Regions from separate parts of the Bradyrhizobium cedriense genome, predicted to be linked through region 1. Evidence: riboswitches for the same ligand, from Rfam matches in the RefSeq annotation. Region 1 holds a riboswitch; the other holds the start of a gene.

Region 1 (4,190 bases):
GCTTCGCCGGGGCGGACCATGACGAGATCGACGTCCGGCTCGAGCTTGAGCGGATCGAGATCGTCGAAATTGGCAATGCGCGACAGTGCGAGGCAGGCGAACTTGCATCGGCCTGGCTTTCGAGCGTCACTCAGGCCCAGCGCATCCTCGGCCGGCAGTTCGCCGGCACGCGCGAACCAGGGCAGCACACCGAAGCCGAGCCAGGACGTCTTGTCTTCGATCAGCCTGTAGCCGTCGTCGAACAGCGTGGGATCACCGCGGAACTTGTTGATGACAAATCCGCGGATCATGGCGGCATCGTCGGGATCGATCACCGTCTTGATGCCGACCAACTGTGCGATGACCCCGCCACGGTCGATGTCGCCGACCAGCACGACCGGCACGTCGGCCTTTCGCGCAAAGCCCATATTGGCGATGTCGGCTTTGCGCAGGTTCACTTCGGCCGGACTGCCGGCGCCTTCCACCAGCACGAGATCGGCGCGCGCCTTCAGCCGCTCGAAGCTCTCCAGCACCGCGCCCATCAATGATGGTTTCATCGCCGCGTAGTCGCGCGCCCGTGCCGTCGCGATGCGCCTTCCCTGCACGACGACCTGCGCGCCGACATCGGTCTCGGGCTTCAGCAGCACGGGGTTCATGTCGGTGTGCGGCTCGACGCCGGCGGCGAGCGCCTGGAGCGCCTGGGCGCGGCCGATCTCGCCGCCGTCGACGGTGACGGCCGCGTTGTTCGACATGTTCTGCGGCTTGAACGGGAGAACGCGGAGCCCGCGTCGCGTGAAGGCGCGCGCGAGGCCGGCGACGATGAGCGACTTGCCCACGTCCGAGCCGGCCCCCTGGATCATCAGCGCGCGCACCATGGCGAGATCGTCTCAGAACTCGACGCCGGCTTGCGCCTTGATGCCGGAGCGGAACGGGTGCTTGACCAGCGTCATCTCGGTGACGAGGTCGGCGATCTCGATCAACTCGTCCTTGGCGTTGCGGCCGGTGAGAACGACATGCGTCATCGGCGGCTTTTGCGTCGAAAGGAATTCAACCACTTCGGCGATGTCGAGATAGTCGTAGCGCAGCGCGATATTGATCTCGTCGAGCACGACCATGCGCAAGTTCGTGTCGAGGATCAGCTCCTTGGCCTTCTCCCAGCCCGCGCGTGCCGCGGCGATGTCACGGCCGCGGTCCTGCGTCTCCCAGGTGAATCCCTCGCCCATGGCGTGGAACTGGCAGAGGTCGCCGAAATGGCCGGTGAGCAGGCGCCGCTCGCCGGTGTCCCAGGCGCCCTTGATGAATTGCACCACCGCGCAGGGAAAGCCATGGGCGACGCAGCGGACGATCATGCCGAAAGCGGAGGACGACTTGCCCTTGCCGCTGCCGGTGTGGACGATGATCAGACCCTTTTCGCCGCTCTTGGTCGCCATGATCTTGTCGCGGGCGGCTTTCTTCTTCGCCATTTTTGCGGCGTGCCGGGCGTCGGTTTCCTCAGCTGTTTGGGTATCCGGTTCAGGCGTCATCGGTCCCGGTCCTTCGGCTTGACAAGTGGCGGCCACCGGCAAATGGTGGCCCGGCGTTGGTTCCTGTCCTATGACAGGCGAAGAGGGAATGCGATAGGGTCCGAATCGGCGAGATTTGGATCCAAAATGCAGCCGCCCCCGCGACCGTGACCGGAGAGATGCCCAAAGCCACTGACTCCCGAAAGGGAATCGGGAAGGCGGGGATCGAAGGGCAAAACCCTGCTCCGCAAGCCGGGAGACCTGCCAGCGCGGACGATTTTGGACCGGCGGACGGGGTGTTCCGCGACGGGGAAGCGGGCCTTTGAACAGGATCCGTGTGCCTCTTCGCCTCCCGCTGTTTATTCTGGAAGAGGCGATGACGGTCACACTTCACGTCTGCATTACCTGCCGTGCCGGCCAGACGCCTGGTGAGGGCGAAGTCCCGCCCGGCAAGCGCTTGCATGGTGCGATCCTCGAGGCCGGCGTACCCGAGGGCGTAACTGTGGTTCCCGTCGAATGCCTGTCGGCGTGCAGCCAGGGCTGTTCCGTCGCGCTCAGCGCGCCGGGCCGCTGGTCCTATGTCTATGGCCGGCTGTCAGAGGCGAATGCGAGTGACGTGGTCGCGGGCGCCGCAGCCTATGCGGCCGCCCCGGATGGCCTCGTGCCCTGGCGCAGCCGCCCGGAAATCTTCCGCAAGCAGTCGCTTGCCCGCATTCCCCCCATTTCCGTCGTGCCGGAGGCCGCCGAATGAACCCGCTCGCCAAAGTTCCGGTCACGGTGGTCACCGGTTTTCTCGGGTCCGGCAAGACCACGTTGATCCAGCATCTGCTCGCCAACGCGAATGGCAAGAAACTCGCCGTGCTCGTCAACGAGTTCGGCAGCGAGGGCGTCGACGGCGAGATATTGAAGTCGTGCGCCGATGCGAACTGTCCGGAGGAGAACATCGTCGAGCTCGCCAATGGCTGCATCTGCTGCACAGTCGCCGACGATTTTATTCCGACCATGGAGAAGTTGCTGGCGCGCCCCGTGAGGCCCGATCACATCCTGATCGAGACCTCGGGGCTGGCGTTGCCGAAGCCGCTGCTGAAAGCATTCGACTGGCCGCAGATCCGTTCGCGCATCACGGTGGATGGCGTGATCGCGCTGGCCGATGCCGAGGCCGTCGCCGCCGGCCGCTTCGCCCCGGATCCGATTGCTGTCGAAGCGCAACGCGCGGCGGATGAAAGTCTCGATCACGAGACGCCGCTGTCGGAGGTGTTCGAGGACCAGATCGCTTGCGCCGACATCGTGCTGCTGACCAAGGCGGATCTCGCGGGCGCGGCGGGAATCGAAGCGGCCAAGGCGGCGATCGCCGCCGAGATGCCGCGCCGCGTGCCGATGCTTCCCGTCACCGACGGTGCGATCGATGCGCGCGTCATTCTCGGCCTTGGCGCCGCCGCCGAGAACGATCTCGCCGCGCGCCCGTCGCATCACGACGGCGAGGAGGAGCACGAGCACGACGATTTCGCCTCCGTCGTGATCGATCTGCCGGAGGTGACGGATCTCGATGCGCTGGTCGCGTCGGTCCAGCGTCTGGCGCGCGAGCAGAACGTGCTGCGTGCCAAGGGCTACATCGCGGTTGCGGGCAAGCCGATGCGCCTCCTGCTGCAGGCCGTCGGCGAGCGCGTGCGCCACCAGTTCGACAAGCCCTGGGGCACAGGTGTGAGGCAGTCCAAGCTCGTCGTGATCGGCGAGCACGGTGATATCGAAGAGGCCGCAATCAAGGCGGGACTTGGTCTTTCAGGATCTGGCATCTGATGCACGTCGTCTTCCGCGAGAGCCGCGGTCTCGAGGAGACCGCGACGCCAAGGGATATCGGCCAGGACCCGGCCGATCTCGTGGTGCTCTCGTATTCGGATTCCGATCTGGCCGCCTTCGCCGCCGGCTGGCGGCGCGGCCGCGCTAGTTTGCCATCGCTGCGGCTCGCCAATCTCGCCGAGCTTCGTCATCCGCTGTCGGTCGACACCTATGTCGAGCGGACGCTGTCGCAGGCGCGCGGCATCCTGGTGCGGCTGATCGGCGGTGAGTCCTATTGGCCCTACGGGCTCGCGGCCCTCCAGCAATTGGCGAAGGATCGCAACATCGTGCTGGCCGTGCTTCCGGCCGATGGCCGCGACGACACGCGGCTCGATGCGTACTCGACCTTGCCGGTCTCGACGCTGCGGCGGCTGAAGGTGCTATGCGATACCGGTGGTCCCGTCGCGGCGCAAGCGGCGATCGCGCAGCTCGCGCTGGCCTCGGGGCTTTACGCGGGACCGGTCGTCGGCGAGATGACCGTGCCCGAGATGGGGTTTTACGACCCCGCGCGGGGCGTCATTGCTCCGCCGCAGGCCTGCGAGAACAAGCCGCGCGCACTCGTGACCTTCTATCGCTCCTATCTCACTGCCGCGGACACGGGCCCGGTTGACGGCCTGATCGCAGCGCTGCGCGAGAAGGGGTTTGACGCCTATGGCGCGTTCGTCACCTCCCTGAAAGCCCCGGGCGTCGCCGATTGGCTACGCGGGCATCTCGCGCAAAATCCTGCGGCGGCGATCGTCAATGCGACGGCGTTCTCGGCGATCGGCGACGATGGCACGACGCCGTTCGACGCCGCGCCGTGCCCCGTGTTTCAGGTCGCGCTCTCCACGGCCCGGCGCGAGGACTGGGCGAGCTCGCTGCGCGGCCTGTCGC
Region 2 (4,190 bases), on a different contig from region 1:
GCAGAGCATCGTTGACGCGGTACGAGACACTGGTCTCCGAGCCATAGCGGCGGGTCGGATCGAGATTGGTGTTGTAGAAAAAGACCGGATTGAAATGGATCTCGTCGGCGAGGTCCATCAGATAGAGACTGCTCTGCAGCTGAAGACCGCCTCCCTTGATGCGCAGCCCGCCCTCGATGTCCTGCGAAGTCTGGGTCTTGAGCTGGAACGTTTGCGGGACCGGATTGAAGAACGGGTCGAATGAAGGGCCTGACGACACCCGTTCGTCGACATCAGGCGTGCGGAAGGCGCGTGCAGCCCTGCCGAACAGCGCAACGGTGTCATTGAGACGATGCTCGGCACCCAGGTGCAGCGCATATTGCGTCTCGTTGCTCTTGAGCGGGAGCGCGCCGATGTCGGCGTTGAACGGAGCCGCCGGGTCGAAATTGTCACGTGCCGAGAGATTGGTGTTCTGCACCCGGGCGCCGTAGGAGACATCGGTCGTTGGCGCGACGCCGAGTGTGTGCTGGACATAGCCAGCAACCGTCCGCTGCCTGAGATCGTAATTGTGCCAGGGAGCGAGACCCTGGCCGGCGCCGCGGTTCTGCTGAAAGCTCGCGTCGTAATAGTCGACGCCGGTCAGCAATTGCGAGGGCATTCCGAAGAGCAGGCTCTTCACGCTGAGCCGCGGCGTGATCGACCATGTCGTAAGGTCAGCGTCGACATAGGTCGACGTGAAGAAGGCCGGGACCGGCGCCGGGCTGGAGAAGAACGCGCTCTGCTGCTTCTTGTCGCGCAGGCCCCCGTCGACGATGAGGTCGACGCCGTTGACAAGGGTTTTCGTGAAGCCCGCAGTCGCGCTGAAGCCCTGCTGGTTGGCGTAGTTGAAGGGCGTGCTGGCCCCTCGCCGGTTGGTCGCTAGCTCGTCGAGACCGATCGAGGGATCGACGGTGCGGCCGCCCGGCAGTCGCAGCTCCTGATTGTCACCGGTGACCGTCACGAAGGCGGTCAGGCCCGGCGTCGTGTAGTTCAGATTGCCGACGCCATTCTCCTGGAAATAGCGATTGTTGTCGCGGTAGCCGTCGGTCCTGACGGCATTGCCGTAGAACGAGGTCGACCACTGACCGGAATTGAGCGCGGCCGAGACGTTGCCGAACCTGGTATTGAACGAGCCGAAACCGGCCTCGATGCGCGCTGTCACGGGCGGGCCGCCGACGCCGCTTTTGGTGACGATGTTGATGACGCCGCCGACCGCATTGTCACCATACAGCACCGCACCGGAATTGCCGCGCGTGATCTCGATGCGCTCGATGGCATTGAGCGGGATGGTGGAGAGGTCCACCTGAGCCATATCGATGTCGTTCAGCCGCCGTCCGTTGACCAGCACCAGCGTGTTGGCGGTCGCGAATGCGCCGAAGCCGCGCAGGTCGACGCTGGTCTTGGCACCGATCTGGCCGCCATAGAACGTCGTGATCTGGGCGCCCGGTACCCGCGTCGCGATGATCTCGGCCAGCGTCTGCGAGGGCGCATGCGCGATGTCCGCGGCCGTGATGACGGTCGTGGCCGCGCCGACGATGCCGCCATCGCTGGCGGCGACCTGATTGCCAGAGCCGGACGAGCCGGTCCCTGTCGGCACCCGGTTCGGCGTCGCCAGGCGCCTCCCTGTCTCGCCATCGCCGGTCGCCCTCGCTCGGGTACGGTTCTGATCGTCGGACCCGGTCACTTCGACCGGCGGCAGCTGCTCGGCGACGGCCTGCTGCGCGTGGGCGATGGAATGATCCAGCGAACAGAAGGAAACGGCCGCAACGATGCCGGCGCAGCAGCGCCTGGCGGGAGTGAGAATACGGGGCACAATCATAACCTCGGCATGACGTCAGTGGCACGTCACAGCGAACGAGGCTCTACGGCGGAGCGATCGACGCCCCGGTGAAGCTCATGTCTGTACTCCCCGACCGACATCTTCGCGTGTGACCACGGCTGACGGCAGGTCTCCTGGCTCGCGGGTCGTCACCTCTACGTCGCCTTCCCAGGACCGAGATTCCCAGTGGCACAGGACGAGAGATTCGCCGCTTACAGTTGCGGGGGCAGCCATGGCATTGAGAGGATCCCAACCTCAGGACATCTCGCACCACGTTCCCTTTTGATCTCCGTGAGGAGAACCGTCAGCGACCAATCTAGGGGGTGTCCAAGCCGGGAGTCAATCGACCGCTGGCATCTTGGCCGCAGACGCGATCGGCCGGCTCCAGAACGAATCGAGCAATGCCCTGCGCCTCCTACGTTCGCCCCCGCAGGCGTTGGGCCTGAGCCCAGGCGACAGCGACATCGCGAGGCGGAGCGTCGAGGCGCTTGATCGGCGTCAGTTCGCCGGAAGCCGAGATGATCGCGGTCTCTTCGCGCCGGCAGCGCGTGCAGACGAAACGGACCTCATGCGGGGATGCCGACCAGCTTGAACGTTTCACGTTGGCGGCCATCGGCCAGGCATCGCAATGCGAGCACGATACCAGGAACCGGCCGGGATCGAGCATACCCATTCCATTGGACTCCGCGTCCTGCCCACTGCTTCCAATGACTATCCTATGTGAAACGTTCCGGTGCCTCCGCACCGTCGACGCCACGTTCGCTGGAAGCCTGCGCGCTGCTCGCCGTTCCCACGAGACCTCCGGCGTTGTCGATTTCAAAGCTTGCGAAGTTCATCCGATGTCCCCCTGCTCCGATCGACCCTATCAGGTCGAGACGGCGAGGACGATGGGGAGCCCGGGGGATCGCGCGGTTGCGACGCCTCGCAAGGCAGAAGGTAATTCGGTCAGCGAGCCCCCTTGAGGGTGCAGGATGTCGTGCAGGTGACCGTGGTGCCGCGGTCGCACGCCCTGCAGGCGTTGACACACTGGCTCATGTCGCGTGGATTGTAGCTGTAGTTGCGCATCGGACAGGTCGGCGTCGTCGAGCCGGTGATGTCCCGCTCCTGATCGCAGGCAGCGGTCATGAGCGCGAATATGATCACTGCAACGAAGCGCATGGGATTGCCCTGTCAAGCATGGCAAATGACACCCGCGAGGCACGCTGCATTGCAGCGAACCCCAGCCTTCCCACCACGAGCCATCGTCGATCGGCGACGCTCGCATGCTTCGAGAATGCGCGCCAAATGTTAAGAACGGATTGCAGCCGGGTTCAGGCCGCAGCCCTGGTCGCGATCAACTGCCGGATATCCGCTGCCAGCTGACGGTATTGTTCGCCGAGCTTCAGATAGAACTCGCGCTTGGTGCTGTCGGTGGCGAGCTTGGCAATCAGCTCGCATTCGGCAGTGAGCGTCTCGAACCGTTCCAGCCTGTCCTCGAGATGTGTCATCGGCGTATCCCCATCAGACGCCTCAAGAACGTCAAACCTAAGCCCGGGAAATAGGTCACGGCGAACATTGTTATGAAGTAGTATCGTTTTTTCCTGCGGAGCATGCCGGAGGAGCGGATAGGGCTATTTCTGCTCCAGCCGCCAGGCGCCATCCCATCCGGCGTCCGGCGGATTGGCCTCGAATTGAGCGATGCGGCCGAGGAGCGTGCGCGAGGGACCATCGCCTGGGACCGCCTCGAGCGCCATGTTGAAGGCGGCGCGTGCATCGTCGAAGCGCCGGGCACGATAGGCGGCGAGAGCTTCGGCATAGTGGGTGCGCAGGCTCACTTGCGCATCGGTGAGTGCGCCGGCCCTGCCCATCACCTCGAAGACGGTCTGGGGCGCGCTCTGGCCCGCGACCGCGAGGCGATCGATCTCCCGCACTTCGAGGCGTGCGCCAATCGCGTCCGCCGTCGCCTGCGAGATCAGGATGCGGGTTCCGTAGACCTTGTTGGCGGCCTCCAGCCGCGAGGCGAGGTTCACGGCGTCGCCCATCACGGTGAAGCTCATCATCAGTTCGGAGCCGATGCTGCCGGTCAGGACCTCGCCGGTGGCGATGCCGATGCGCAGATCGCACGGCGCCGGCATGGCTCGGATGCCGAGCAGATCCGGCAACTGCTTCTGCAGCGCGGGCACCTGGTCGGCCATCTCGATGGCGGCAAGTCCGGCGAGCAGAGCCTGCTCGTCCTCTTCAATGAAGGGTGGTCCCCAATAGGACATGATCGCGTCGCCGATGTATTTGTCGATGATGCCGCGATTGTTCCTGATGGGACCGGACATCACGGTGAAGTAGTGATTCATCACCTTGACCAAGCCTCGCGGCGTCA

What was found. A riboswitch is a leader RNA that binds a small molecule or an ion and turns the genes downstream of it on or off. The one in region 1 is predicted to bind cobalamin.
Region 2: linked by a shared signal. The riboswitch ahead of ACYCVF_RS28710 (TonB-dependent receptor) and the one ahead of ACYCVF_RS26380 (DUF1636 family protein) in region 1 are both predicted to bind cobalamin.

Annotation. Positions count from the first base shown of each region.
Region 1 is NZ_JBTSWB010000007.1:184,789-188,978, reverse strand. Features, by position in the region: gene ACYCVF_RS26390 (cobyric acid synthase) at 1-854, opposite strand, end outside; gene cobO (cob(I)yrinic acid a,c-diamide adenosyltransferase) at 867-1,502, opposite strand; cobalamin riboswitch at 1,543-1,764, shown strand; gene ACYCVF_RS26380 (DUF1636 family protein) at 1,858-2,232, shown strand; gene cobW (cobalamin biosynthesis protein CobW) at 2,229-3,278, shown strand; gene cobN (cobaltochelatase subunit CobN) at 3,278-4,190, shown strand, end outside.
Region 2 is NZ_JBTSWB010000008.1:179,100-183,289, forward strand. Features, by position in the region: gene ACYCVF_RS28710 (TonB-dependent receptor) at 1-1,837, opposite strand, end outside; cobalamin riboswitch at 1,945-2,158, opposite strand; gene ACYCVF_RS28715 (hypothetical protein) at 2,253-2,510, opposite strand; gene ACYCVF_RS28720 (hypothetical protein) at 2,783-2,995, opposite strand; gene ACYCVF_RS28725 (hypothetical protein) at 3,148-3,324, opposite strand; gene ACYCVF_RS28730 (adenylate/guanylate cyclase domain-containing protein) at 3,448-4,190, opposite strand, start outside.